Duganella zoogloeoides: one gene and its partner. The protein of the gene in region 2 interacts with the protein of the main gene of each other region in a pairwise test. Links are inferred from orthologs where the notes say so. Each region holds a gene or a part of one and is shown on either strand. Other genes may lie near its edges.

What was found. The genes of interacting proteins can lie anywhere in the genome.
Region 1: the proteins of ftsA (region 2) and SR858_RS02145 interact in binary tests that used the Escherichia coli proteins (3 or more experiments, as listed by UniProt). The link is inferred for Duganella zoogloeoides from one-to-one orthologs.

Annotation. Positions count from the first base shown.
Region 1 is NZ_CP140152.1:471,747-474,749, forward strand. Bases 1-2,931 are described here. They hold SR858_RS02145 (rod shape-determining protein), read left to right. Parts: upstream 1-911; coding sequence 912-1,952; downstream 1,953-2,931. Other genes in these bases: gatA (Asp-tRNA(Asn)/Glu-tRNA(Gln) amidotransferase subunit GatA), read right to left, coding at 1-90; gatC (Asp-tRNA(Asn)/Glu-tRNA(Gln) amidotransferase subunit GatC), read right to left, coding at 291-593; mreC (rod shape-determining protein MreC), read left to right, coding at 2,046-2,931. In the rest of the region: more of mreC, read left to right, coding at 2,932-3,003. UniProt on the Escherichia coli protein: Forms membrane-associated dynamic filaments that are essential for cell shape determination. Acts by regulating cell wall synthesis and cell elongation, and thus cell shape.
Region 2 is NZ_CP140152.1:4,940,305-4,943,371, forward strand. Bases 1-2,995 are described here. They hold ftsA (cell division protein FtsA), read right to left. Parts: upstream 2,117-2,995; coding sequence 884-2,116; downstream 1-883. Other genes in these bases: ftsZ (cell division protein FtsZ), read right to left, coding at 1-705; SR858_RS21795 (cell division protein FtsQ/DivIB), read right to left, coding at 2,151-2,975; SR858_RS21800 (D-alanine--D-alanine ligase), read right to left, coding at 2,983-2,995. Also shown: more of SR858_RS21800, read right to left, coding at 2,996-3,067. UniProt on the Escherichia coli protein: Essential cell division protein that assists in the assembly of the Z ring. May serve as the principal membrane anchor for the Z ring.

The sequences.
Region 1 (3,003 bases), 4.5 Mb from region 2 along the record:
ACGGTCGAGGAAATGCGTGGCCAGCTCGGTGGCGGTGATGGCTTTGCTTTGCAGCAACGCGGACAGCTCTTTGATAGTTTTGGTGTGCATGGCGTTCAATTCAGAATTCGTGGTGCCTTGGTTGTCAGTCGTACAGGTACCGATGACCGTTTTGTTACCCGCCGCTCCGTCATTCCCGCGCACGCGGGAATCCATGGAACGCTGGCATGGCAAACTCGGTATGGATTCCCGCTTTTGCGGCGGTCCGCCGAAGCGGAATGATGGCTTATCGGTCGCGGGCGGCGGACGCGTTACTCAATCACCTTCGGCACCAGGTACAACCCATCCTGGGTCTTCGGCGCCACGGCCTGGTAGTCGTCACGGCGGTTGGCTTCGGTAGCGACGTCTTCACGCAGGCGCAGGGCGATATTATTCATGTGGGCGGCCAGCGGGTGGCTCAGCGGGGCCACACCGTCGGTATCGACTGCCTGCATCTGCCCGGCCAGCGCGAAAATGCCGTTCAGTTGGTCGAGAGCGGTGGCGCTCTGCGCGTCGCTCATCTCCAGTTGTGCCAGCTTGGCAATACGTGTTACGTCGGATAGGGTCAGGGACATGGCGTAGGGCGCGGGGGAAGCCGCGCAAATGTTTAAATTGTTACAATGATAAAAACTTGAAATTCCGCTAAATCGCCGGTAAAAGCCGACGATTGCCGCTTATCTTGCGGACTCGACTGATACACTTTCGGGCCGATTTTCGGTAAATCGCATTCAAATTATAAGGTAGAATGGCGGGTTGATGCGTTGCCGGCGCTGAATCATTGCTGCTGCAGCATTTAAGAATCTCGAAAAAACTGTTGCGCAGGTTTTTCAAGCTTCCCTTCACGGATTTCCTTATAACGGTTACGCGCACGTCAGTGGCGCCACAGGACACACATGTTTGGTTTTTTACGCAGGTATATTTCCACCGATCTGGCCATCGACTTGGGCACGGCCAACACTCTGATCTACGTACGCGGCCAGGGCATCGTCCTGGATGAACCGTCGGTCGTTGCGATCCGCCAAGAGGGCGGCCCGAACGGCAAGAAGACGATCCAGGCAGTCGGCAAGGAAGCAAAGCAGATGCTGGGCAAGGTTCCCGGCAATATCGAGGCGATCCGCCCGATGAAAGACGGCGTGATCGCCGACTTCACCGTCACCGAGCAAATGCTCAAGCAGTTCATCCGCATGGTGCACGACTCCAAGTTCTTCCGTCCGTCGCCACGCATCATCATTTGCGTGCCGTGCGGTTCCACCCAGGTGGAACGCCGCGCGATCCGCGAATCGGCGCTGGGCGCGGGCGCTTCGCAAGTGTACCTGATCGAGGAACCGATGGCAGCGGCCATCGGCGCCGGCCTGCCAGTGTCGGATGCCACCGGTTCGATGGTGGTCGATATCGGCGGCGGCACCACCGAGGTGGGCATCATCTCGCTGGGCGGCATGGTCTATAAAGGCTCCGTGCGCGTCGGTGGCGACAAGTTCGATGAAGCGATCGTCAACTACATCCGCCGCAACTACGGCATGCTGATCGGCGAGCAGACCGCCGAGGCGATCAAGAAGGCCATCGGTTCGGCCTTCCCGGGTTCGGAAGTGAAGGAAATGGAAGTCAAGGGCCGCAACCTGTCCGAAGGCATTCCACGTTCGTTCACCATTTCGTCGAACGAAATCCTCGAAGCGCTGACCGACCCGCTCAACAACATCGTCTCGGCCGTGAAAAACGCGCTGGAACAGACCCCGCCCGAACTGGGCGCCGACATCGCCGAAAAAGGCATGATGCTGACCGGCGGCGCGCTGCTGCGCGACCTCGACCGCCTGCTGATGGAAGAAACCGGCCTGCCGGTGCTGGTGGCCGAAGATCCGCTCACCTGCGTGGTGCGCGGCTCGGGCATGGCGCTCGAGCGCATGGACCAGCTGGGATCGATCTTCTCCTACGAGTGATCCGATAGATAAAACCGGGGCCGCTAAGCGGCCCCGGTTCATTGGGTGAGTTGACAGTCTGGTTGGCGCGGGAGCGCCGGATTATTGAAAGTCATGGAATACAGTCCTCCGCCACTTTTCAAGCAAGGCGCTTCGGCGCGGGTCAAGATGACGGTGTTCGCCTGCATATCGATCGTGCTGCTGCTGGTCGATTCGCAGATGCGCACCCTGGGCACGGTGCGCCAGGTCGTCGGCACCGTGCTGCACCCGCTGCAAATGGTGGCACTGCTGCCGCGCGACGCCATCTATGGCGCCGGCGATTATTTCTCCTCGCTCGCGGAGATGAAAAAACAGGTCGATGAACTCAAGCGCCAGCAGATCGCCGATGCCCAGGCGCTGCAGCAGGCGCAGTTGCGCACGGCCGAAAACAACCAGTTGCGCCGCCTGATGGGCGCGCGCGAGCAGGTACCCACCAAGTCGATGCTGGCCGAAGTGCTGTACGACGCGCGCGACGCCAGCAGCCGCAAGATCATCCTCAACCGGGGCAGCAACAGCGATGTCTCGCTGGGACTGCCCGTGATTGACAACCAGGGCGTGGTGGGGCAGGTCACGCGCGTGTTCCCGTTCACGTCGGAAGTCACGCTGCTCACCGACAAGGACCAGGCCATTCCCGTGCAACTGCTGCGCAACGGCTTGCGCAGCGTGGCCTATGGCCGCGGCAAGATCGGCTCACTGGAACTGCGCTTCACTGCGCCCAACGCCGATATCAAGGTCGGCGACATCGTCGTCACGTCCGGCCTCGATGGCATATACCCGGCCGGCCTGGCCGTGGCCCGCGTGACGCAGGTGGACAGCAATGCCAACGGCGCTTTTGGCGGCGTGATCTGCCAGCCGCTGGCCGGCATCCAGAACAACCGCCAGTTGCTGATCCTGATGTCGCCACCCGAAATCGCGCCACGTCCGCCCGACGAAGAACCACGCGTGCCGCGCAAGGGGAATAACCGCATGGCGCCGATCAAGGATCCGGTCAAGGAAGAGGCGCCGGCGGCTGGTGCTGCGCCTGCCGCCGGTA
Region 2 (3,067 bases):
GCGCGCGCGGTCCACGCCCGAGGCGGTCGCGGTGCCCATCATGGCCTTGCCCTGCTCGCCCATGATGGTCTTGACGTCGTTGAAGTCGACGTTGATGTGGCCCGGCACGTTGATGATCTCGGCGATACCGGCCACCGCGTTGTTCAGGACATCGTCGGCGTGCTGCAGCCATTCGATCAGCGATTCGTCTTCGTAGATCTCTTCAAGTTTCTCGTTGAGGATCACGATCAGCGAGTCGACGTTGGCCGACAGCTGCTCCAGGCCTTCGTCGGCGATGTCCATGCACTTCTGGCCTTCGTGCGAAAACGGCTTGGAGACCACGGCAACGGTCAGCGCGCCCAGCGACTTGGCCACTTCGGCCACGATCGGTGCGGCGCCGGTGCCGGTACCGCCGCCCATGCCGGCGGCGATGAAGACCATGTGCGCGCCGCGCAGCGCGTCTTCGATGCGCGCGCGCGAATCTTCGGCCAGCTTGCGGCCGACTTCCGGCTTCATGCCGGCGCCCAGGCCGGTCTCGCCGATCTGGATGATGTTGTCCGCGCGCGAGGTAGCCAGCGCCTGCGCATCGGTATTGGCGGCGATGAACTCCACGCCGGACATGCCCTTGTTGATCATGTGTTGAACCGCATTGCCACCTGCTCCGCCGACACCGACCACCTTGATGACGGTGCCCAAAGCTGCGTTATCGACCATATCGAACTCCATGATGTGCTCCCTATCAGTTTGCCGTTTCCAAGCGCCAGTCCTCATAGTAATAGGAGAACTGGAGATTGAAAACTGCGGATTAATTTAAATAATTTAGATGCTTACGTTTTCGTTCAGTTTTGTTCAACTGCATACTGCGTTCGTTCTGCTTTGTGCTGCATATCCTGTACTGCCCTGCTTAAAAGTTCCCGAGGAACCATTCCTTCATGCGCTGCCATACCGCCTTCACCGAACCATCCTGGCGCGTGACGATGTGTCCGCGCAGGTACTGCTTTTTCGCTTCCAGCAGCAGGCCCAGCACCGTCGCGTAGCGCGGGCTGCGCACCACGTCGGCCAGCTGGCCCCGGTAGTCGGGCGTACCCAGGCGCGCCGGGCGCAGGAAGATGTCTTCCGCCATCTCCACCATGCCCGGCATGATGGCCGTGCCGCCGGTGAGGACGATGCCCGACGACAGCACGCCTTCGTAACCCGACTCGCGCACCACCTGGTGCACCATCGCGAACAGCTCTTCCACGCGCGGCTCGATCACGGCCGCCAGCGCCTGGCGCGACAGCGTGCGCGGACCACGGTCGCCCAGCCCCGGCACCTCCAGCGTTTCGCCCGGATCGGCCAGCACCTGCTTGGCCACGCCGAAGCGGATCTTGATCTCCTCCGCTTCCGCCGTGGGCGTACGCAGCGCCATGGCGATGTCGTTGGTGATCTGGTCGCCTGCGATCGGGATCACCGCCGTGTGGCGGATCGCGCCGTCGGAGAACACCGCCACGTCGGTGGTGCCGCCGCCGATGTCGATCAGAACCACGCCCAGTTCTTTTTCATCGGTGGTCAGCACCGCGTCGGCCGAGGCCATCGGTTGCAAGATCAGGTCCGAAACTTCCAGCCCGCAACGACGCACGCACTTGACGATGTTTTGCACCGCAGACACGGCGCCGGTCACGATATGGACTTTGACTTCGAGACGGATGCCGCTCATGCCGATCGGCTCGCGCACATCTTCCTGGCTGTCGACAATGAACTCCTGCGGCACGGTGTGCAGCAATTGCTGATCAGTCGGAATGTTAACCGCCTTTGCCGTTTCAATGACGCGCGCTACGTCGGTAGCGGTCACTTCCTTTTCCTTGATGGCCACCATGCCGCTCGAATTGAAGCTGCGGATATGACTGCCAGCAATACCTGCGTACACATTGCGGATCTTGCAGTCGGCCATGAGCTCGGCTTCTTCCAGTGCGCGCTGGATCGATTCGACGGTCGCTTCGATGTTGACCACCACGCCTTTTTTCAGGCCCTTCGATTCGTGCTGGCCCAGCCCGATCACTTCGTGGCGTCCATCCCCCATCACCTCCGCCACCACGGCCACCACCTTGGAGGTGCCGATGTCGAGACCGACGATCAGGTTTTTCGCGTCTTTTGTCATGTTGCCTGCTCTGTTCTACTTAATGTTGTGGTGGTTATCGTGTTGCCGGCGATGGCTTTTGCGCACCGCCCGTGGTCTTCTTCATCGCCTGCTTTTTCGGCCAGGCGCCGTCCTTCGGTATCTTCAATCCCCTGGCGCTCAGCGCCAGGCCGTTCTGGTAACGCATATCGATGGTCTCGATTTCCGGCAGGTGCTCCACCAGTTGCGGGTAGATGCCCAGCAGACGCTCCACGCGTTCCTTCAACGTGGTACTGGTCTGCTCGCGGCCCAGCGCCACGCTCGTGCCGTTGTCAAGCCTGACGGTCCACGCATAGCGCGAGGACAGCGACAGCGCTGCCGGCACCAGTTGCAGCGGCGCGAACCAGGTCCGCAGTTCGGCGTAACGCGCCAGCACTTCCTTCTCGCTGCCATCGGGGCCGTCGAATTCCGGCAACTCGTGATCCTCTTCCGCCTCGGCCAGGTTGGCGGTAAATACATCGCCCTTGGTCGAAAGCAGGCGGCCGTCCTCGCCCCACGTGCCCAGCGCCTCGTGCTCTTCCAGCGTGACGATCAGCTGGTCGGGCCACTCGCGGCGCACCGTTGCGCGGCGTACCCACGGCACCGCCTCGAACACCTGGCGCACCGCGTCGAGGTTGGTGGTGAAGAAGTTGCCCTTCAGGCGCCACAGCGCGCTGTTACGCAAGGTCAGCTGGTTCACGTGGCGCAGGCCGTCCTGGTCCATGCTCTCGATGCGAATCGTGCGCAGGTCGAACATCGGACGCTGCGCCACCCACCACACGCCGGCGCCGATGCATGCCAGCAACGCGGCTGCGAACAGCGCGCTGGCGGTAGCATTCAAGGCTTTAGCGTCTTGCCACATCGTGCGTTCAACCCTTCATTTTCAAACGGGCCGTGCGCAGGATCGCCACGCACAGGTCTTCGTAGCTCATGCCTTCGGCCCGCGCCGCCATC